2 regions of the Shewanella sp. 30m-14 genome follow, and region 1 is predicted to be linked to the other one. Evidence: predicted binding sites of a transcription regulator. Region 1 holds the regulator's gene; the other holds the start of a gene.
What was found. The regulator LexA, encoded in region 1, represses DNA repair genes until DNA is damaged. The targets are predictions, from matches to a motif close to TACTGTATNNNNATACAGTA.

Region 1 (12,274 bases):
CTGGCTGGAAGCATTAGGTAAGATTGGTTATAGCGCTCATATCCATGCGATTGGTGATGGTGCAGTTCGCGAGTCATTAAATGCGATTGAGCATGCTCGCAACCAAGGATCGAAAAAACCTTATACGCTAACACACGTGGAATTGGTGGACTCAAAAGATGTCCCTCGTTTCGTAAAACTGGATGTGACCGCCGACTTCCAAGTGGGTTCTGATTATGTCGTACAACATGACCATCAGTGGGCTGAAGGCTTTATAGGGGCTAAGCGAACGCACGAGCTGATGAATCCAAGCGCCATTTTTGATACAGGTGCCAATGTTACCTTAAGTAGTGACTGGAATGTGCATGATATCAATCCACTAGTTGGTATCGCTAATAGCTTGAAAATGGGTAAAACAGGCTTGCCGGATGTGCATTCGGCTATAGATGCCTATACAATTAATGCGGCTGAAAGTTTAGGGCTCAGTTGCATTACAGGTTCGATAGCTGTTGGTAAATCGGCTGATTTTGCCATTCTACAACAGGATATTACCCGTTTATCCGCCGATGATATTGCTGACACTGAGGTATTAATGACCGTACTGAAAGGCGATATTGTTTTCGACATAGATGATGAATAAATAAAATGGATGCAGGGCTTGCTCTGCACCGTCTTTTAAGCTGGAGGTCAGTGTAACAAAAGCATTTTTATATTGAGGTGGCAGTAAGACTGCTATTTCTGCTGATATTCATTGTCCCATCTTGTTTAGTTGCACTTTTGATAGTATGCGTCAGATGGTTCAAGGCAACCAGTCTGCAATATTAGCAGTAATAGGGCTTTTGATGGCTACGGGTATTATTGGGCTTTTTGAGGCGACCTATCAGAAAACATAGCTTACTTACCGACTTGAACGTACGTTCACCCACCTAACTAAACTACTACTGTTTACTGGTATCTCTGAACTTATCATCTTGGCTGTCGCTGGAATTGGAATTACTTCAACAGTATGGGATGACCCGCGACTTTAGGCAATCCTTCCGATTTACGCATTTTTGTACGTATACGATTAGTGGGATGCACTAATTGCCGCTTCTGTTTCTACTCCAGAGCTTAAAGCAAAATATAATCTTCAGGTCGAGTCAGAACCCCAGCCTAAATCTGAAATACAATCCCAACATGAAATTAAGCCCGACAATTAACTCAAGAGACAGGCTTGTCTACGAGTTGGTGGCTTACTTTGAAGGCCTCTACTATTTGACTACCATGTTGAGACAGCGTTAATCCATTGCGCCAACACAGCTCAATTCTTCGGTCGATGCCTGCAGGTTCAAAATCACAGTTTAGGGCGGTCAGCTGGCCATTTTCGATATAGGCGTTAACACATTCTGCAGGTAAAAACGCAAAGCCTTTATTGTGTTTTAACATAGCGACAAGTGGCTGAATGTCAGAGAAAAAACCGTAGCTAGGACTAAACCCATCGCTGTTTTCATCTCTATGTTGCTGACTGCTTTTGCTATTCGCCTCTCCCCAAATTAACTCACGGTATTGGCTTAAATCGATGGTGGTCACCACAGGCAATGTCACGAGGGGATGGTCAGGGCTGCACGCCAACAACTCTTTGTAATGGCCTAAACGGCAATACTCAAAATGCTGATGATGAAGGGTGTCGGATTCATGAGTAATGATGATATCTACATTGCCTTCGTTCAAGTCTTGCATCAGTTGGTGTTTTTCTTCGCGATACACTTCCACACATAAATGGGGAAAATCCAACGTCAATGCTAGAGGCTGAGTAAAGGCTAGGTCGGGAATGTAGTTCTCAATCCCGATAGTCAGCACGGTTGATTCACCCTGCGCAATTATTTCGGCACTTTGAACAAACTTATCAAGTTGGCTCATGGTGTGTGTGAGGCTAGGAAGTAAACGTTCCCCCTCTTTACTTAATGACGTTTTATTACCAGTTCGGTCAAAAAAGTTAACGCCAAGATCAATTTCTAGATCAGAAATCCATTGGCTAACCTGAGGTTGTTTTTTTCCTAACTTACGTGCAGCAGCAGATATTGAACCTGTTTCGACGGCCAATAAGAGTGCTTTCAGGTGTAGTGAGTTCATAGGCTTATATTAATTCAGGTACGCACTAAATTATGATTCATTTTCGATATCATCAGTTAAAGGCACTATACGTTCTTATCTTGAGTTAATCACGTCAGACGGATGTATTCATACTTAAATTGAGAGCCTGACATTAGATCACATATGGCAAATTATTATGAACAGAAAACGAATGAGTAGAAGCACTAACAAGAAATGGGGCATTTCCAAGCTAGCAATCAAACCTGCACGGCCCAAATGAAGGCACCAATTATCCGGTGTAGATACAGCCGTGACCGTCCATGACATGGACGTCATGGCCGAGCTTCCAAGGATGGATTTGTTGCGTGTCACGGCAGTATCTGCACATGCACCCGCTGCAGGCGATTGGTAACGGTGAAACGACAATTGAGAACTCGCTTCCCCGTAGCAACTACTCAAAAAATGTAATCAACCTTCATTCGAAGGGCAACCAACTTTGGGGCATAAATAAGCGAAGCCTGATCTGTATATTCACTCAAAAGTCCCTCCTCTCATCGAATTCCCATCCGGAGGCCTTATCTAAGCTTAGTAAGTTCTGATGTTTGACAAAATATCAGTTAACTTCAGCCACTATTCAATAACGAGTTTCACATCGCTGGATTTATTTCATTTGAAACTGGATCCCACAAAAAACAATATAACTGGTTATTACTTGCACTCAAAAAAATACTGTATATACTAACAGTTACTGTATAGAAAGACAGGGTTAACCATGAGACCACTTACACCGCGCCAAGCTGAAATTTTAGAGCTAATTAAACGTAATATTGCTGATACTGGCATGCCACCTACCCGTGCCGAGATCGCTAGACGTTTAGGTTTTAAGTCAGCCAATGCTGCTGAAGAACATTTAAAAGCCTTAGCTAAAAAAGGCTGCATTGAAATTATGCCGGGCACGTCTCGCGGTATTAAGTTAACCCAAGAAGACACTGAAGATGCAGATTTAGGTTTACCCCTTATCGGCCAAGTTGCTGCAGGTGAACCGATTCTTGCGCAAGAGCATGTCGAGCAACACTATAAAGTCGATCCTGCCATGTTCAAGCCATCAGCAGACTTCTTACTCAGAGTCCGTGGTGACAGTATGAAGAATATTGGCATACTAGAAGGTGATCTACTGGCTGTACACAAAATACAGCAAGCACGTAACGGCCAAGTGGTTGTAGCACGCGTTGAAGATGATGTTACCGTTAAGCGTTTTGAGAAAAAGGGTAACAAAGTTTTCTTACATGCTGAGAACGAAGAGTATTCACCAATTGAAGTGGATCTAGCAAACCAAAGCTTAAGTATTGAAGGTTTAGCCGTTGGTGTGATCCGTAATGGAGACTGGCAATGAACAAACTAATGGGAACGAGTCCTCGTCACCCTGGACTGTGGCAAGATATGCCATCGACCAATATGGTGAGCAGCACGAGTAATGACATCACGACTATGGTGACCCAAACTCAAGGGCGTGATGAGCTGAACCAGATCAGTGCTCAGCTTTCACAATTGAGCCAACAGGGTCGCTGGATTGTACTGATTAGCCCGCCGAATATTGGCTACAAGCAGATGCTAGCAGCTGCGGGTGTAAGAATGGACCGCATTTTACTGGTTCATGCTAAAGATGAAGTGGAAACACTTTGGGCAATGGAAAAAGCCTTAACAAGCGGTACCTCAAGTGCGGTGATTACTTGGACCAACTCTTTAGATGCTCGTGACAATCGACGCCTACAAATCGTTGCCAAAAGCGCTCGCGCTGTTGGCATTGTCATTGAACATTCGATTGATAACACAAATAAGCAACAATCTTGTCGCTCAATCAATATGCAGGATAGTGCTTTTGGTCAAGCCTCCCTGTTTGGTGCTGTTCATTAAGCAGAACATCTCCTCGCTTTCTAATACATGATGACTAGGAGGTGCGTTTTAGTAAGCGCCTTCTAGTACAAACGATTTTCTAAAGCCCTCATTCGAGGGCTTTTTTATTATCAATAATTGAAAAAGTGATCTTGATCAATATTTAAACACCAAGTAGTGTAGGAAGTCATAACAACGATATTTTGTTATATCCGAGCGATTTAGTTGTCGGTCTTTGCTCTGGGATTAGTCCTGAATTTGAAGCTTAGACTGAGATTGGCCTGATATATTTCAGCCGTATGTGCCAACGTGGTTACACCAGCAGTGAATAGCACTGAATACAATAGCCTGTGTCGCGATCCCATTAATTGCGACTCGATAGGCAAGCCACTCGCGCACTTTGAAGTCATCGTTGCTTTTTTGGGAACTGAAGAGTTTACATAGAGCAGAGACTTACTGTGTGACTCTTCTTTGTCTTGTGGACAGAGGAGAAGTCTAGTGAAGCAATTGTTGTATTGTGTGCTGGCGTTGCTATTTTCGCCCGTACTTGTTGCATCAGAAATGCCGCTTAATATGACAGAGGGTGTTACGGATATCAGTGGGCGGGTTTACAACCTCCATATGATTATTCTCTACATCTGCTGTGCTATTGGCATCGTGGTTTTTAGCATCATGATTTACGCTATGATCAACCACCGCAAATCAAAAGGCGCAGTCGCCGCCAACTTTCATGAAAGTACTAAAGTCGAGATCCTTTGGACTGTTGTACCTTTTATTATTCTTATACTTATGGCTATTCCCGCAACCAAGACATTGATTGCTATGGAAGATCCAAGTAATGCTGACCTCACCATCAAGATTACCGGCTCACAATGGAAATGGCATTACAGCTATTTCAACAAAGATGTTGAATTTTTCAGTCTGCTTTCTACCCCCAGAGCGCAGATAGATGGCGAAGAAGCAAAAGGTAAAAACTACCTTTTAGAGGTAGATAAGCCACTGGTACTACCGATTAATCGTAAAGTACGTTTCTTAATGACTTCAGATGATGTTATTCACTCCTGGTGGGTACCCGCATTTGCCGTTAAAAAAGATGCTAATCCAGGATTTATTAATGAAGCCTGGACCCGCATCGACAAACCGGGCACTTATCGTGGCCAATGTGCCGAGCTCTGCGGTAAAGACCATGGCTTTATGCCTATTGTTGTTGAAGCTTTATCAGAAGAAGATTTTGATGCTTGGCTGATTGCACAACAACAAGCCGCCAGCAATGCCGAAGTGGCAGCAAAGGCTGCCCTATCGCAAACGCTAACAATGGAAGAATTAATGGCGCAAGGCGAGCAAGTCTACCTTGCACGTTGCGCTGCCTGCCACCAGCCTAATGGTGCTGGCCTACCTGGCGTATTCCCTTCTCTTATTGGCAGCCCGCTTATTAAAGGGCCTGCTCAGCTGCATATCGATATTGTATTAAATGGTAAATCGGGCACTGCTATGCAGGCGTTTTCTAGCCAGTTAACTGCAACTGAAATTGCTGCCGTAGTGACTTATGAGCGCAATGCCTGGGGCAATAACTCAGGCGACACTGTTCAAGCAGCCGACGTAAGCTCAGATACGACCACGCCAGCAACATCGGTAGATACAACCCCAGCGACTCCAAGTGCAATACCTGCGACCTCACCTGCAACACAAGCTGAGGTTAATCAAGATACAACCTCAGAAACCAAAGCTGATGACGAGGTAACTAAAGAACTAACAACGGCACCATTAGGTGACCTAGCCATGAATGAACTCCTGACCATGGGGGAAAAAGTCTATATGACTAGCTGCGCGGCTTGTCATCAAGCAGCGGGGACAGGCCTACCTCCAGCGTTCCCATCATTAGTGGGTAGCCCAATCATCAAAGGCCCTGTAGCCGCTCACCTTGATATTGTTATCAATGGTAAACCTGGTACGGCAATGCAGTCATTTAGCGCGCTACTTACACCACAACAGCTTGCTGCAGTGGTGACTTATGAGCGCAATGCCTGGGGTAATAACTCTGGTGATGCCGTTCAGGCTTCTGATGTTGATGGTCACGGAAAGTAAGGGATTAACATGAGCACAATTACACAAGACTCACCAGCCGCTAACGACGTGAGCCATGATGACCACCACCATGGCGCGCCAAAAGGTATTATGCGCTGGCTGTTAACCACTAACCATAAAGATATTGGCACCCTCTATCTTTGGTTCAGTTTTATTATGTTTTTAACCGGTGGCGCGATGGCAATGGTGATCCGCGCAGAGCTATTTCAGCCCGGATTGCAATTAGTCGAACCCAACTTCTTTAACCAGATGACCACTGTTCACGGTTTAGTGATGGTATTTGGCGCTGTGATGCCGGCCTTTACAGGCCTAGCTAACTGGCTAATTCCGATGATGATTGGTGCTCCCGATATGGCGCTACCGCGAATGAATAACTGGAGCTTTTGGATCCTACCTTTCGCATTTGCCATTTTGTTAAGCTCACTTTTTATGGAAGGTGGCGGCCCCAATTTCGGCTGGACATTCTACGCACCACTATCGACAACCTATAGCCCTGACAGTACCGCTCTATTTGTATTTGCAGTTCATATCATGGGGATTAGCTCAATCATGGGCGCGATTAATGTGGTCGTCACTATCGTCAATATGCGTGCCCCCGGTATGACTTGGATGAAGCTGCCGTTATTTGTTTGGACCTGGTTAATTACCGCCTTTTTACTTATTGCGGTCATGCCTGTGCTCGCTGGCACAGTGACTATGGTACTCACCGATAAATACTTCGGCACTAGCTTTTTTGATGCCGCCGGCGGTGGGGATCCTGTCATGTTCCAGCATCTTTTCTGGTTCTTTGGCCACCCTGAGGTGTACATCATGATCTTGCCGTCATTCGGTATCATCTCGGCAATTGTGCCAGCCTTTAGCCGTAAGCGCTTATTTGGTTACTCATCGATGGTTTACGCCACTGCGAGTATCGCCGTTTTGTCGTTCCTGGTGTGGGCGCATCACATGTTTACTACGGGTATGCCGGTATTTGCTGAATTGTTCTTTATGTATTGCACCATGCTGATTGCAGTGCCGACAGGCGTAAAAGTATTTAACTGGGTTGCGACCATGTGGCGAGGTTCTATTACCTTTGAAACTCCCATGTTATTTGCGGTGGCCTTTATTATCTTGTTCACCATAGGGGGCTTTTCGGGACTGATGCTGGCGATCACTCCTGCTGACTTCCAATACCATGATACCTACTTTGTGGTGGCGCATTTTCATTATGTATTGGTGACTGGAGCAATATTCTCCATCATGGCAGCGGCCTATTATTGGCTACCCAAATGGACCGGCCATATGTACAGCGAAACCTTAGGGCGCTGGCACTTCTGGTGTTCGGTAATTTCAGTCAACGTGCTGTTTTTTCCAATGCACTTCTTAGGCTTAGCCGGAATGCCAAGGCGTATTCCTGATTATGCTATCCAGTTCGCTGATGTGAACCAGATTGTATCGATCGGCGGCTTCGCATTTGGCCTTTCGCAGCTGATCTTTTTAGCCGTAGTGATTAAGTGTATTCGTGGTGGTGAAAAGGCTCCAGCCAAACCATGGGAAGGCGCCGAAGGATTAGAATGGACCATTCCTAGCCCTGCGCCATATCACTCATTTACCACCCCGCCAGAGGTGAAATAAAGATGACTGAGATGAAGCGTAACGCCAATCGCAAATTGCTCGCCATGCTAATTATTGGCGCTGTGGGCATGTTTGGGTTTGGTTTTGCGCTTGTTCCTTTATATGACGTGCTGTGCGACGCATTGGGTATTAACGGTAAACCCGCAAGTACCGCCAGTGTTTATCAGCCTGTCGCAGTGGATAAAAACAGAACCATAACGGTTGAGTTTGTGTCTCAAGTGCAAAGCGACATGCCTTGGACATTTAAACCTCAGGTTAATACCATGCAAGTGCATCCCGGTGAGCTTATTCGTACTCATTTTGTCGCTACGAATTTATCGGCAGAGCATATTGTGGGGCAGGCTATTCCGTCTGTTTCTCCCGGACAGGGGGCGGCATACTTTAATAAGACGGAATGCTTCTGTTTCAATCAGCAGGTATTGCAGGCTAACGCTGCAGCCGAGCTACCACTCATCTTTTTTGTGGATCCCCAATTGCCGGATTCAATCTCGACCCTGACCCTCTCTTATACCCTCTACAACATCACCGACAAGGGCTATGTAGTAAGTGCCACAAGTAATGTCGTGGAGCAAGGAGCTGCACAATGACAACTGAACATATAGATGAAAACTACTCCAGCAATAAAAACGTCGCTGTGATTAACACAGTCACTAAAACTGGGGCTAAAGCCGTTACAGGGCAAGGAGCGGCTAAATGACAACTGAACATAAACACGAAAACTACTACGTACCAGAGCAAAGTGCGTGGCCCATTATTGGCGCGATAGGTTTATTTCTTATCGCCTTTGGTGCTGGAAGCTATGTCTCTGAATTAAAAACAGAAGGCGGCAGTGGTGGCTATATTTTGCTAGCTGGTATTGCGGTTATCATTTTCATGATTTTTGGCTGGTTTAGAACCGTTATCGCCGAATCTATGGCAGGGCTCTACTCCAAACAGATGGATCGCTCCTTTAGGCAAGGAATGAGCTGGTTTATCTTTTCTGAAGTCATGTTCTTTGCAGCTTTTTTTGGCGCCTTATTTTATGCCCGAATTATCGCAATACCTTGGCTTGGCGGCGCCTCAAATAATGAGATGACCCATGAAGTATTATGGCCAATGTTTGAAGCTGCTTGGCCCTTACTGACAACGCCAGATGGCAGCCTGACCCAAGCGATGGACTGGACAGGACTACCGCTCTACAACACCTTAATTCTTTTGACCTCTTCGATAACATTGCATTTTGCTCACGTAGGGTTAGAAAAAAATAAGCGTACCGCGTTAACCGTTTGGCTAGCGATAACCATTTTACTTGGGGTAGCGTTCTTATTCTTGCAAGTGGAAGAGTATGTCCATGCCTACCAAGAAATGGGGCTGACATTAAATTCAGGCATTTACGGTAACACCTTTTTCTTGCTAACCGGCTTCCATGGCATGCACGTTACCCTAGGAACGGTATTCCTTATGGTGTTGTTTTTACGAGTGCTTAAAGGGCACTTTACCCCAGATAAGCACTTTGCTTTTCAAGCAGGGGCTTGGTATTGGCACTTTGTCGATGTGGTTTGGCTGTGCTTGTTTTTCTTTGTTTATGTGCTTTAACCACTCATATTGCCGATATTAATACGATCACATAAACAATAATGTCATCAGTAGGGTCTGGAGTTAGGTGTTATGACTCCCGTCCCTAATGCCACCAGCAGTAACAGCACCACGAGTACAGAAAAGAGGACTCGGCGACCTAAGAATTGACTCATGGGGATACTCTTTTCTCCTTTCACCATAATAAATAGGGCTCGACCTAAATTAACCAGTATGAATAGCAGTAGCAGTACGAAAACTAATTTAAAGACAAACAAAGCAGACATGGCGCTTCCTCGCGTTAAGATGAATCTTGCTTGGTTATTTATTGTGCTTTCTACTGTGATTGTGTTTTCTATTTTGGTCAAGTTAGGTTTTTGGCAGCTTGAAAGAGCTCAATATAAGGCTCTCTGGCAGCAACAACTAACAGATAGACAAGCAGCTTCTGTATTAAACTATTCGCAACTGCTCAGCCTCCCTAAAGATGAGCCTTTAACAGGGTTTAAGCTAAAAACGGCGGTGACTCCCATCTCAACCAATGTTTTCTTGCTCGATAATCAAGTCTATGAGGGTAGAGTAGGCTACATTGCCTTACAAGCTTTGCAGGTCAGTGCATCAGAGCCATGGTTGTTAGTTGAACTCGGCTTTATCTCAGCGAGTATGGATCGCTCTAAGCTACCAAACGTAACAGCGATTACCAATCCTATAATGCTAGAGGGGCGGGTTTACCAAAAGCAGTTTAACCCGATGAGCTTTGATCTGATGGCTGAAGCTGGTTGGCCCAAACGCATCCAAAATCTCAATATCCCACAGCTGTCTGAACAACTTAATCAATCGCTCTCCGGCGTCGTATTACAGCCGAGTAATCTTGACAACCCATACCCTCATCCGTGGCAACCAATCCCGTTATCGTCGCAGAAGCATCAAGGTTATGCCGTACAGTGGTTTGCAATGGCAGGCGTATTTATATTGATCATGGGCTATTTATTTTTTCGCATGTTAAAACAACGATATAACAAGTAATCATATTGCTCTATTGCTAACGAGGGTTAGACGATGTAGGTTAGAAATTAAGCTCCTAGCCGTAATGGGAAGACTTAATTTTAATCATCAAATTTGATGGATTTTAGTAAGATAAAGAGGAGATGGAATGAACTCCCCCCAAAAAAGCGGCAAAAAAACACTGATACTGTTATTACTGGCTTTTGTCCTGCCTGTGATAGCGGCAAAACTGGTGCTCAGCTTTGACCTGTACCAAGGCGGAGCCACCAATAAGGGGCAATTGCTCGATACCGATACCAGCTATCAGAATCTAGCTATGGTGAATCCACTGCCCCATGAATGGCAGTTGCTCTACCTACTTCCTAGCCACTGTAATGCCGTCTGCGAAGATAGGCTCTATATTCTGCAGCAAAGTCATACCGCACTGGGTCGACATCAAGACCGTGTTCATACCATTATTTTGGTTAATGAGCACAGTGATACGACTGTACTCGACGCCTTTGATTTTGTAACCGCAACCCCCTCTAAAGCACTTAGCCAGCTGCTTGATCAGCAAGAATTAGTGATAGTCGATCCCTTAGGTAGCTTAGTGATGAGCTACCCAGTAGCTGAAGATCATCAAGCACAAATAATGCAAGGCAAAGCCTTAGTGGCTGACCTACGTAAGTTACTCAAACTATCACGGATTGGCTAAGGAGACGTTTGATATGCAGATTAAGTCGCTATTGAAAGTCACATTAGTGTTTACTTTATGCGTGATTCTGATGGGAGCATATACTCGACTATCGGATGCTGGTCTTGGCTGCCCAGACTGGCCCGGCTGCTATGGCATGCTCAAAGTCCCTACCCAAACTCATGAGCTAAACCAGGTGCAACAAGCCTTTCCAGAACATACAGTTGAAGCAGATAAAGCATGGCTTGAGATGATCCACCGTTACATTGCCGGTGCCTTGGGTTTATTGGTATTACTCATCTTAATCCTCAGCCTTAAGACTAAGGATACGCCTAAGAAACTGCCTATGTTTATTGCAGCGCTTATCATCTTCCAAGCTGCGCTCGGCATGTGGACAGTGACGATGAAACTGATGCCGATTATCGTTATGGCACATCTATTGGGCGGGTTTGCACTGTTCTCGCTGCTGTTATTACTTTATCTACGCAGTAAACCGCTTAGGATCCCTGGTGGTGATGCTCCTGCACGAAAGATGGCAGGCTTTGCCGCCATCTGCATTGGAGTTTTGTTACTGCAAATTGTTTTAGGTGGCTGGACTTCATCAAATTATGCCGCGCTGGCCTGCACCACCTTGCCATTTTGTGAGGGAAACTGGGTTGACAATCTGAGCTTTGCTCAAGCCTTTTCGCCATTTCAAGGTGAACACGTCAGTTATGAATATGGTGTTTTAGACTATTCAGCCAGAATGACCATTCATGTTGCCCATCGTATCGGCGCTGTGATTACCGCGGTCATGCTGCTGTATTTAGCCTTCAAGCTTATTCGCACCGCTAACTCAAACATCATGCGTAATACCGCATGGCTATTAGTCGCTTTGGTCATTGTGCAAGTCGCACTGGGGATCAGCAACGTCGTTCTGCACCTACCACTGGGCATCGCGGTTTCTCATAATGGCGGCGCTGCACTATTACTACTGACGTTAGTTTTTATTAATTACGCCTTATGGCGCAAAGCATAGGGGCCTTTTATGACAACCAATAATGCCCTTTTCATTTCGCAACACAATATCGAGAGGTTTCACTAATGCAAAAACCAATCGCACTCCAGCAAGACCACTCGACGCCGCTTATTCAATGGCGCGCTTATTACGAAATGACCAAACCTAAAGTCGTGGCACTCATGTTGCTCACCGTACTCGTCGGCATGTGCTTAGCCGTACCAGGCGCTGTGCCCATCGCGCCCTTAATTGCGGGCATGGCAGGGATAGGCATGATGGCAGGTTCCGCTGCAGCCTTTAATCATCTTATCGATCGTCGTATTGATGGCTTAATGGCTCGTACCTATAACCGCCCGCTGCCTAAAGGCCGAGTATCGATAGCAAAAGCACTGACGTTTTCATTT
Region 2 (12,274 bases), on a different contig from region 1:
GTGCACCAAAGTATGGCGCAAGCAGTCGATGATTTTCGTGGTAAAGAGATGCAAATTCTGGCGACCACCTTTTCTGATACGGCCGTCGATTTTAGAGACATTGATTATACCCGCCCAACCGCCATCATTTTGGGTAATGAACGTGATGGCGTGAGCCCTGAAGGCATCGCTAGCGCCGATCAACATATCATTATCCCTATGATAGGCATGGTGCAATCGCTCAATGTGTCAGTAGCTGCAGCGCTTATTATGTATGAAGCCCAGCGTCAACGCACAGCTGCAGGTATGTACGGTACACGCAAACTTGATGATGCTTACTGTCAAATAAAGCTATTTGAAGAAGGCCACCCAATTTATGCCAAAGCCTGCCGCCGTAAGAAACTGCCTTACCCTGCCATAGATGAAGATGGCCAGATTGTCGCGGATGAGGAATGGTGGCAAAAAATGCGCGCCCCTTCAGACTAAAACTAAGCATAAGGCTAAAGTTAAAGCTCGGGCTCAACCAAAATTAGCAGCACTTAGACCAATCAATATTAAGTGCTGATATTTTGTTTTCCTAACAACTCAATCACCCGCACGTTCAAATCACCCGCTACAAATAACACTCTCAACCCACCACAACAAAATTGTAACACCCGTTTGAAAAAGTTTGTCTTAGATCACATTTTTCGCCATACTCAATATTGCAGCAGCCTGTTAAACGAACGATTAAAACAAAAAACACTGCAACAGGTTGAATTGGAATCAACAATTATCAATATGGAAATGCGATGGAATCTTCTATGAAAACCCCAATTGAGATGCTTGAACATTGGGTTGAAAAACAAGGCGACCAGGTTTATCTAAAGCAGCCTATTGACGGTCAATACAAGACGTTTACCTGGCGCGATGTGCAAACCAAGATGCAGCAAATCGCCGGTGCCCTTAGACATTTAGGCCTAAACCCAGGCGATAAAGTCGCTGTTCTCTCTAAAAACTGTGCCGAATGGTTTATTACCGATCTTGCCCTAATGCACGGCGGCTATATCAGTGTACCAATTTACCCCACGGCGAATGCCGACACTATTCGCTACACCCTTGAGCACAGTGAAGCCAAAGCAATTTTTATCGGTAAGCTAGATTATTGGGCCGACCAAGAAGCGGGCGTTGGTGGCGATATTCTGCGTATAGCCATGCCGTACGACACCATGCCCTCGCAGTACCATTGGGATAAAATGCTTACCTTAGGTCAGCCATTAATTGATGCGCCTTTGCCTACAGCCGAGCAAGTGATGACCATTATCTACACTTCTGGCTCAACCGGTAAGCCTAAAGGTGCGATTCAAAACTTCGCTAGCTACACCTGGACCTGCACCGCAGTTGTGCGCGATCTTAAAACCGGTGTTGAAGATAGATTGCTATCTTATCTACCACTGGCGCACATTACCGAGCGTGTTGCCATTGAAGGCTCATCTTTTTATTCTGGCAGCAGCGTTGCCTTTGTCGAGAGCCTAGATAGCTTTGTGGCCGACGTGCAACGCGCCAGGCCAACGGTATTCTTCTCGGTACCGCGCCTGTGGAGCTTATTTCAAAAGAACATTATCGACAAAATTGGTTACAGTAAGCTTAACTTTTTGCTTAAAGTACCCATCCTAAGTAGCATCGTTAAACGTAAAATCCATCAAGGATTAGGTTTAGAGCATTGCCATTTACTTGGCTCAGGCTCTGCCCCCATCCCACCATCACTTGTTGAGTGGTACCACAAAATTGGCCTCAATATCAGCGAGGCCTGGGGCATGACAGAAAACTGCGCCTATTCCATTATTAACTACCCATTCGATGCCAGTAAAATCGGCTCTGTTGGTCGCGCAGTTGAAGGTTGTGAAGCCAAGTGTTCCGATGTCGGTGAACTGCTAGTTAAGAGTCCTGGCCTAATGCAGGGCTATTATAAACAGGAAGAAGAGAGCGCTAATTGCTTCGATGAAGATGGTTTCTTCCACACTGGTGACTTGTGCACCATTGATGATGAAGGCAATGTCAGCATTACAGGCCGTGTTAAAGACAACTTTAAAACCTCGAAAGGTAAATATGTCGCGCCTGTACCTATCGAGCGCAAACTGGCACAAGACCCACATGTTGAAATGATCTGTGTTATCGGCTCAGGCTTACCTCATCCTGTCGCTTTAGTGCAACTTTCAGAAGGTGCCAATGTGCAACCTCGAGAAGAAGTCAGAGCATCATTAAAAGCCACCGTCGACTCTGTTAACCCCCATCTTGAATCACATGAGACTGTTGATGCGATTGTAATTGTGAGTGAACCTTGGGATGTTGAAAATGATGTATTAACACCGACACTCAAAATAAAGCGCCATGTACTTGAAAAGAAATTTAGTGAAAAAGTAGATGGTGTACGCGGTGGTAAAGTCTGCTGGGAAGATGAAATCTAGATCTTTCAGGGTGTCCAATTAACCCATAACGACACACTTTAAGGTGTGTCGTTTTGTTTTTGTGACAAACAATCAGCAATTAACTAAATTTAATGAGTAAGAAGCAGTTTTTGATTGCGCAATTTTTGAAAGAAACTATTCTTGCCATCCTTTCAAAGAAACCCAAATTATAGAGTTAACCATGTTTATTTTATTGTCGATACTCGGCGGCTTTTTAATTCTAACAATAGGCGCTGAAGCCTTAGTTCGAGGTGCAAGCCAAATTGCACTCAGATTAGGACTTACACCACTTATTATCGGTCTCACTATTGTAGCTTTTGGTACTAGTGCGCCTGAACTTGCTGTAAGTGTAAAGTCAGCTATTGCGGGCAACAGTGGCATTGCATTGGGTAATGTCATTGGCTCAAACATCGCTAACATCGGTCTTATTTTAGGTATTACAGCGCTTATTCGTCCCATTAAGATTGAGTCTCAAATGGTGCGCCGTGATATTCCTATCATGATTGGCGCCTCGCTATTATTTTGGAGCCTATTACTCGATGGCGGTTTAAGCTTCTGGGACGGCGCAATTTTATTTGCGTTACTTGTCGCTTATTTAACTTTCAGCTATTTCACGGCTGAAAAACAAACTGCTGATGACGTTGAAGATACCAAGCAAAATCCAATGTTGTCAGTACTGTTTATTGTTATCGGTATCAGCATGCTTGTTGGCGGCGGTATTTTATTCGTTGATGGCGCGGTGGCTATGGCTAAGTCGTTTGGTATCAGCGAAGTGATTATCGGCTTAACTATCGTTGCTATTGGTACCAGTATGCCTGAGCTTGTCACCTCAATCGTGGCAGCACTTAAAGGCCAGAGTGATATCGCCATTGGTAATGTTGTTGGCTCTAATATCTTCAACGTACTCGGTATTCTAGGTGTGACAGCGCTTATTCACCCTATTATCGGCAGTGAAATTAGTAACCTGGATTGGGCTGCTATGATTGCCTTAGCCGTGCTATTACTGCCATTTGCCTACACAGGTTTACGTATTGGGCGCCGCGAAGCAGGCTTATTAATTGCTGGTTACTTCGCCTATATCGGCTACATAGTATTACAAGCCATATAATTCGCCCTTCCAGCAAATGCTGAAATAAATAGGCCTAACGTGCAATCTGCAAGTTAGGCTTTTTTTTGCGTTATTTTCACTGTTATCGCGACACTCATACGCGCAGATTTGCGTAAACCGATATCTCTGATAATATATGTATAAATTTACAGTGTTTGAGTGTTAACCGTTTGCAAAGACTCGATCTTGTTCCTATCACAGAGCTTAAGGGCGTCGCTAAAAAGATGGCCGAGAGATTAGCTAAGCTGAGCATAACAACAGTGCAAGATCTGTTGTTTCATCTGCCGCTGCGCTATGAGGATCGCACTCAAGTCTACCCCATTGCCTCGCTTTACCCGGGCAGTTACGGCACCATCGAAGCCGTCATTCAATCAAGCCAAATTATTCAAGGCCGTAAGCGCATGCTGACCTGTACGGTGCGCGATGATACTGGCAGCTTAACCCTACGCTTTTTTAATTTCTCAGTTGCGCAGCGTAACGGCCTACAGATCGGCATGACCATTCGTGCTTACGGCGAAATTCGCCGTAGTATGCATGGCGTCGAGATTATTCACCCTGAATATAAAGTGATATCTCCCGGTGAAGACCTGCAGCTGAGCGATACACTGACGCCGGTTTACCCCACAACTGAAGGCTTAAAACAAGCAAGTTGGATTAAGCTGACTGAGCAAGCACTTGCCATGCTGGATAATGGCGGCTTACAAGAACTACTCCCGCCTCACCTGCAGCCAAATAATTTGGATTTAAAGCAAGCATTACAGATCCTGCATCGACCTAATAATCAAGTGTCGTTATTTGAGCTGGAGCAAGGCACCCATCCGGCGCAGCAACGCCTCATTCAAGAAGAATTGCTGGCCCATAACTTGAGCATGCTACGCCTGCGTCAACGTAGTAACCGTGACAAAGCGGTCAGCATGCATGCCACAGGTCAGTTACTTAACCCTTTTTTAGCCTCGCTTCCCTTCAAGCCTACTGGAGCACAACAGCGGGTAGTTGCAGATATAACCCAAGACTTAGCTAAGCATGAGCCTATGATGCGCCTCGTTCAAGGTGATGTGGGTTCGGGTAAAACCTTGGTGGCAGCCTTAGCGGCATTACAAGCGATAGAAAGCGGGTACCAAGTGGCCATGATGGCACCGACTGAGCTATTAGCCGAACAACACGCGCTAAACTTTGCCAGTTGGTTTGAACCTTTAGGCCTAAAAGTGGGCTGGCTTGCGGGAAAACTAAAAGGTAAGGCCAGAGCGCAATCGTTAGCTGATATTGAATCTGGCGATGCCCACATCGTCATTGGTACCCATGCTATTTTCCAAGAGCAAGTGGTGTTCAATAAGCTGGCGCTGATTATTATCGATGAGCAACATAGATTTGGTGTACATCAACGTTTGGGTTTGCGCGAAAAAGGAATTAGTCAGGGCTTTCATCCGCACCAGCTGATCATGACCGCCACCCCGATTCCGCGAACTTTAGCCATGACCGCCTATGCCGACCTCGACACCTCGATTATCGATGAACTGCCGCCGGGAAGAACGCCGGTTACAACCGTCGCAATTTCTGAGCAACGCCGAGAGGAAGTGATAGACCGAGTCAGACAAGCCGCCATTAACGACAAGCGTCAAACTTACTGGGTATGCACCTTAATCGAAGAGTCTGAAGTGCTCGAATGCCAAGCGGCAGAAGACACAGCAGAAGAACTTAAACGTGCCCTACCCGAGTTAAAGGTTGGCTTAGTTCATGGTCGTATGAAGCCTGCCGAGAAACAGCAGATCATGGCTGACTTTAAAGCCGGCGAGCTAAATTTATTAGTGGCTACAACAGTGATTGAGGTTGGTGTTGACGTACCTAACGCCAGCTTGATGATTATTGAAAACCCTGAACGATTAGGTTTAGCACAGCTGCATCAGCTTAGAGGCCGTGTTGGCCGTGGCGCCGTTGCCAGCCACTGCGTGTTGCTTTATAAGGCGCCGCTATCGGCTACTGCAACCAAAAGGATTGGAGTGCTCAGACAGAGTAATGATGGCTTTGTTATTGCTCAGCAAGATTTAGAGATCCGTGGCCCGGGTGAGGTACTAGGCACAAAACAAACGGGTATCGCCGATATGAAAATTGCCGATCTAATGCGAGATCAGGCATTTATTCCTCATGTACAAAAACTCGCTGTTCACGTTATGCAACAAGCCCCTGCTAGCGTAGACCCGATTATTGAACGCTGGTTAGGCGATCGTGAGCAATTTGTACAAGCATAAGCTGCTATGTCAGTCAGTTTTATAAATTAAATATCCTTAATAGAGCTTCAGACTATAGACAATCTCCTGGATTTTTGCAGAATGGATTGAAGCTATACTTTTATCATTAGTCGTATCACTGCCCAGTGCAGAGGAGTTACAATGCAACTCAGTCAAGAAGATAGAATTTCGCCACAGGAAAAGACCTCTGGCACCAATGGCCTGGCTATTTTGGCTATCGTTGTCGTTGTAGCGCTATCTGCAGGTGGCTACTATTACCTCAGTGGTGATGCTCCAATTGAAGAACCACTCGTTATTGCCCCTGTGGTGATCCCCGACCCAATCCCAGATCAGCCACTAGAAACCGAAGCTGTGCCAGAGCCTGAAGTCGTTGAAGTTGAAGCGGTACAGCTACCAGAGGTTGATCCTGTAGCTGAAGTCGAGCCTTTACCCGCTTTAGCTGACAGTGATGGCTATGTACACCAGAAAGTGACCGCTATTGCTGATGGTATGGCAATTGAGCCACTATTGATTGAAGACAACATCGTCCGCCAGTTTGTGGTTTTTGTAGATAACTTAGCTCAAGGCGAATTGGCGCGTAAAGTGAGCCCACTGCAAGCCCCAAGCAATAGCTTTACCGTATCTGAAATTGCCAATAAGACCTATATCAACCCTGATAGTTACCATAGGTATGATCTATACGCTGACTTCCTTTCAAGCTTAAATGATCAAGAGTTAGCTAAAACCTATAAAGAGATGACTCCACTACTGAGTGAAGCATTTAGCGAGCTAGGCTATAGCAAGACTTCGTTTAATGACCGTATGCTGCAAGCTATCGAGGTGATGTTGGATGCTCCTATTATCGAGCAACCGATTGAATTAGATGGTGTTAGCGTCAACTATCAATTTGTTGCCCCCAAGCTAGAAGCCTTGCCTAATGCGCAAAAGTTGATGATTCGTATGGGCCCTGAAAACGCGCGTAAAGTGAAGTCGGCACTGCGCCGGCTCCAGAAGCAATTAAGCTAACGCCAAGTTTTCTCTTCTATATCCTATCAAAAAGCCCTGCATTAACAGGGCTTTTATTCAATTCCAACATTTTATCACCCAATAGCTACCTCCAAGCGACAGCTGTATCATAAAAGGGCTTATTACGCCCACCATTTATGATGTAGAATAATCAGCTTAACCGCTACATTTTGATCGCCAACAGGCACTTGTATCCTGTTCGGTCAAAACTATCTTTTTATTAGTCAGGGCAATACGAAAGGATATTCGTATCTGAGGCGATGCAATTGAAGTTCAGCATTCTTTCATGGGGCGCATGGTCGCCGCACTATCAACACGCTTCAGATTGGCTCAACTGGCCACACGGTGTCATCGATGACGCTATACAACTCAGTGCCGCCCCCAAATTGGCCCATGTGCCAGCTATGCAGCGCAGGCGTCTGAGCAAACTCACCAAAATTATTCTTGAGGCCGTAAACCAATGCTGCCCTGCTGAGCAATGCCGTAGCATTTTTGCCTCCCAACACGGTGAAATTAATCGCACCATTGGCTTACTTAACGATATCGCTGAGCAATCGCCATTATCGCCAACAGGGTTTAGCCAATCGGTACATAATACTGCCAGCGGTATTTTCAGTATTTTAACTGGCAATCAAGCTCAATCGACCTCTATAGCTGCGGGTAGCAACACGTTTTCCCAAGCATTTATCGAATCCTATGGTCAGCTACATGCAGATCCAGAGCCATTATTATTAGTCTATGCTGACGAGCCTGTGCCTGAAGTTTATCGCCAATTTGCCCATGAGCCAGAATGGCCCATAGCAGTGGCTTTTATGCTAGCCCCAGCTAACGACACACAAGATGCACTGGCCACACTAACGTTAACTCCTTTGGATGAACAAGCTGAACTCGACAACAAACTCAGCTTTGCTCTATTGCTATCGAGTTTGGCAGCTCAACACAATATCAGCGGAAATTTGTCTGGTTGGCACTGGGACCTGAGCTGTGACTGAACCCTTTATGAATAAGTCCGCTGCCAATAAGCCCATCAATGACAAGCAGCCTCTGGCTCCCAAACTAATGGGCATAGCTTACGCCCCACGCTGGCTTGGCGGCACCGCTTGCTACATCGCCTTTGGTCTTGGTGGATTGCTAAGTTCACTGACCATATTGCCAATACTTAGATTTTGGCCTGGTAGCCGCCAGCAACGCATTGAGCGCGTACAAAGAGCCGTGCACATCATGTTTAAAGGCTTTGTCAAAATGCTCACTTGGGCCGGCGTTATCAAGGTTACTCACGGAGACTTAAGCCGCCTCAGCAATGCTAAAGGGGTCATTGTCACCGCTAACCATCCAACATTAGTCGATGTGGTTGTGTTAATCAGCTTGATGCCTAATGCTGGTTGCATCGTTAAACAGGGGCTATGGCGTAACCCCTTTTTACGCGGCGTTGTCTCTTGCGCTGGCTATATTCCTAATCGCGGTGCGGAGTTACTTCTGCAAGACTGTAAATCAGTGCTTGAACGCGGCACTAACCTCATCATCTTTCCGGAAGGCACACGCACCAAAATAGGTGAGAAAATTAATGATTTTGCACGTGGGGCCGCCAATATCACTGTGCGTACCCATAGCGATCTGTTGCCTGTATTTTTAAAAACCAATACTGTAGGCCTAAGCAAGCAGCAAAAGTGGTACCAGTTGCCTAGACGGACAATTGGCATGCATGTGGAAATAGGCGAAACCCAGCCCTATTTACGTTATGATGCCGATGCAGGTGGCGACGCAAAGATGGCACGACAACTCACTCGTGACTTAGAAAACTATTATAAACAACAATTAGATAGATACTTATGAGCTTAGATAACGAAATAAAACAACTGATCATCGACTGTCTCGATTTAGAAGACGTCAGTATTGATGATATCGACTCTGACGCCCCACTATTTGGTGAAGGCCTAGGGCTCGATTCTATCGACGCATTAGAACTTGGCTTAGCAATTAAAAAGCAGTTTGATGTGAAAATTGAAGCTAATTCTGATGCAACCAAACAACACTTCTATAGCGTTGCCAGCTTAGTCAGCTTTATTGAGTCACAGCGAGCGTAGGAGAAATTATGCAAAGTCGTGAACAGATCCTTGAAATGCTGACTCAAATTTTAGTCGATGAGTTTGAAATTGACGCGAGTGATATCACCTTAGAAGCCTCTTTGTATGAAGAGCTCGATCTAGACAGCATCGATGCCGTAGATTTGGTGATCAAACTACAGCAAATGACAGGTAAAAAAATTAAACCTGAAGAGTTTAAAGCGGTGAGAACCGTTAACGATGTCGTGTCGGCTATCGAAGGCTTAGTCAAAGAGTAATGCGACTCTTTTTGCAAATAGTGACAAGCTTAGTGGTCATCGCTTATCCACTTGCGGTCTATTTTGGTTTGCACTATTTGCCCGCTGGCACCATTGCGCTCGTCTTATGCGCAATATTAGTCTTACGACTGGTATTACAACAGCAAAAAGTAAAGTCATTGATGTTGCCACTGCTTGTTGGCATCGGCTTAACAGCAGGAAGCTTTGTTGCTAAAGAGAATAATTGGTTACTGTTTTATCCTGTGGTGATTAACCTCACCATGCTGGGTCTTTTTGGTTACTCACTAAAACATGGCCCTAGCATGATAGAAAGGCTAGCCAGACTGAAAGAACCCGACCTGCCCGATGAGGCTATCGGTTATCTCAATAGCGTCACCTTAATTTGGTGCGGCTTATTTATCTTTAATGGCTCGATGGCGCTCTATACAGCGCTGTATACCAGCATCGAAACGTGGACGCTTTATAACGGGCTAATCGCCTACTTGCTCATAGGGTCGCTACTTGGTGGCGAGTGGTTATATCGAACATTTTGGTTAAAAAAGTCATGACGAATCTACTTAAATCTTGGCTATGCCAAGGGCCTACTGCTCAACAGCTAATTAGCTTCAATCATCACGATATTGTAACGGGAGCGGCCTTTACTGCTCAAGTCGCACAATTGCATCGACAATTAAGTGATTCCGATTCCAAACGCTGGCTACTTAGCTGTGAAAGCAGTGACCTTTTTGCCGTCGGACTCTGCGCCGGGTTACTTGCCGGTAAACAGATAATCCTGCCTGCCAATACTCAAGCTGGCACCTTGAGTGAACTCACTCACGAGTATGATGGCGTGCTCGCCAACATGCCAATTTGTGAAGGTAAGGCGTTTTTACGTCTCGATAAAGATCTCAATCCGACTGCGAGTGACTGGCCACAAACACAAAATTGGGGCGAACTGGTACTCTTTACCTCAGGTAGCAGCGGCAGGCCAAAACGCGTAGCCAAAACCATTGAGCAACTCGACGCCGAAGTCAGCGTGCTTGAGCATACTTTTGCCCAGCACCTGCCTCATTGCAGCGTAATATCGACCGTGACTCATCAGCATATTTATGGCTTGTTATTCAAAGTTCTTTGGCCACTCGCTGCCAGTCGCCCCTTTTTGAGCGATCTGGTTGAATACCCTGAAACCTTAAGCTACTACGCGAACCTGTTTCCAAACCTCTGTTTGATCAGCAGTCCTGCCCAGCTGTCTCGATTGCCCGACGCTCTCGATAATGAGCGACAACTGCGTTCACCTAGCTTAGTGTTCAGCTCTGGCGGACCATTGAGCTTTGAAGCATCACAAGGTGTCGCTAACTGTTACGGTCAAGCGCCTATCGAGGTATTTGGCAGCACAGAAACCGGTGGCATCGCCTACCGTCGTCAACACCAGCCTAATGCAAACTGGCAAGCTTTCGCGCCAATTGAGATCCAACAAGCGCAAAGTGATGGTGCGCTGATGCTAAAATCACCTTACCTACCTGATAATGAATGGCTAAAGTGTGATGACAAAATTGATCTGCAAGCCGATGGCACTTTTTCTCTGCAGGGGCGCTTAGACCGCATTATTAAAGTTGAAGAGAAACGCCTGTCATTGGTACAGATGGAGTCACTATTAGAGAGCCATCCCTATGTCGCACAAGCGGCATTGGTGATGTTAGAGCAACCTAGAGTGCAACTCGGCGCCGCTATAACGCTTTCCCCTCTGGGCATGGAACAACTCGAAGCTAAGGGTAAACTCGCGCTAAATAACCAACTCAAAAACCACTTGCTCAGCCAATTTGAGCGGGTCACGCTACCAAGGCGTTGGCGTTACCCTGAAGCCTTACCGCTTAATCCGCAAGGTAAGCGGGTACACGCAAACATGTTAGCCCTGTTCGATATCGATAAGTTTAAGAGCAAATGATTACCTCTACATTGCCCACCATTATCAGCCATAACAGTGAGAATGACTCTGTCACCTGGCGGCTAGAGATTGCTGCCGACCTCGTGTATTTCAATGGCCACTTTCCAGAGCAACCCGTGTTGCCGGGTGTCACTCAGCTCGACTGGGCGATAAAGCTTGGCTGCGCGCATTTTGGTTACCCGGTCAATGTTGCCAGCCTAGAAGTACTTAAATTTCAACAACTGATGCTACCTAACTCCCAGGTAGACCTGACCATTAGCCATAATCCCGCCAAGGCCAAACTGGTATTTACCTATAGCGATGGCGATAAACGTTTCGCATCGGGGCGTATTGCACTCAGTAACGAAGCAGTGCAGGCCATCAACAGTACGGACAATAACTAATGCGGCTCGCTCTGGTTATCCCCAACTATAATCACCGCGGTGCCATTGAACGTACCCTAGAGCAATTAGCGGCTTTTAATCTACCTTGTTATTTAGTTAACGATGGCAGCGACGACGAAACGCGCTTCTTGCTGATCGAGCTGGCTGAAAAATATGACTGGGTGACCCTGCTTCACCACCCATATAACCGGGGTAAAGGCGCTGCAGTAATGACCGGACTACGAACCGCATATGCAGAGGGTTACACCCACGCCCTGCAGGTAGATGCCGATGGTCAACACGATTTAAACGATATACCCGCCATGATAGCCCAGGCCGAGTCGACTCCAGAGGCGCTTATTTCTGGCTTGCCGCAATATGACGAATCCGTGCCGAAAGGCCGATTATACGGCCGTTACATCACTCACTTTTGGGTATGGATAGAAACGTTAAGTTTCGATATTCAAGACTCCATGTGCGGCTTTCGTGTCTATCCGCTCGAGGCAACCGAGAAACTGTTTTTAAGCCATGCCTTAGGCGAGCGCATGGACTTTGATATTGAAGTCTTAGTGCGTCTTTACTGGCAAGGCGTGCCAGTGATTCATTTGCCAACCCGAGTGATCTACCCAGAAGATGGCGTGAGTCATTTTCAAGGGGTTAAAGATAACGTGCGTATCTCATTGATGCACAGCAAACTCTTCTTTGGCATGTTGCTGCGTCAACCGAAAAAGCTTTATCGAAAGCTGCAGCAAAAGCTCACAAGTTCAGGCCAGAATAAGCATTGGTCGAGCATGGGTGAGCGCGGCAGTTACTGGGGAATTAAGCTACTTGCAGAAAGCTACCGCTTAGGGGGGCACTGGCT

Region 2: the regulator LexA is predicted to act here: its motif matches at 3,669-3,688, upstream of recG (ATP-dependent DNA helicase RecG).

The regions. Positions count from the first base shown of each region.
Region 1 is NZ_JBRILW010000003.1:33,660-45,933, forward strand. It holds gene ACVBIU_RS03075 (amidohydrolase) at 1-619, shown strand, start outside; gene ACVBIU_RS03080 (LysR family transcriptional regulator) at 1,180-2,091, opposite strand; gene lexA (transcriptional repressor LexA) at 2,825-3,445, shown strand; gene ACVBIU_RS03090 (cell division inhibitor SulA) at 3,442-3,966, shown strand; gene coxB (cytochrome c oxidase subunit II) at 4,444-6,030, shown strand; gene ctaD (cytochrome c oxidase subunit I) at 6,040-7,644, shown strand; gene ACVBIU_RS03105 (cytochrome c oxidase assembly protein) at 7,647-8,231, shown strand; gene ACVBIU_RS03110 (cytochrome c oxidase subunit 3) at 8,338-9,219, shown strand; gene ACVBIU_RS03115 (DUF2909 family protein) at 9,267-9,485, opposite strand; gene ACVBIU_RS03120 (SURF1 family protein) at 9,484-10,221, shown strand; gene ACVBIU_RS03125 (hypothetical protein) at 10,349-10,894, shown strand; gene ACVBIU_RS03130 (COX15/CtaA family protein) at 10,908-11,891, shown strand; gene cyoE (heme o synthase) at 11,957-12,274, shown strand, end outside.
Region 2 is NZ_JBRILW010000008.1:70,170-82,443, forward strand. It holds gene trmH (tRNA (guanosine(18)-2'-O)-methyltransferase TrmH) at 1-465, shown strand, start outside; gene ACVBIU_RS08070 (AMP-binding protein) at 771-2,426, shown strand; gene ACVBIU_RS08075 (calcium/sodium antiporter) at 2,608-3,534, shown strand; gene recG (ATP-dependent DNA helicase RecG) at 3,705-5,780, shown strand; gene ACVBIU_RS08085 (DUF3014 domain-containing protein) at 5,922-6,785, shown strand; gene ACVBIU_RS08090 (beta-ketoacyl synthase chain length factor) at 7,046-7,777, shown strand; gene ACVBIU_RS08095 (lysophospholipid acyltransferase family protein) at 7,845-8,618, shown strand; gene ACVBIU_RS08100 (phosphopantetheine-binding protein) at 8,615-8,869, shown strand; gene ACVBIU_RS08105 (acyl carrier protein) at 8,878-9,126, shown strand; gene ACVBIU_RS08110 (hypothetical protein) at 9,126-9,674, shown strand; gene ACVBIU_RS08115 (AMP-binding protein) at 9,671-11,050, shown strand; gene ACVBIU_RS08120 (ApeI family dehydratase) at 11,047-11,433, shown strand; gene ACVBIU_RS08125 (glycosyltransferase family 2 protein) at 11,433-12,274, shown strand, end outside.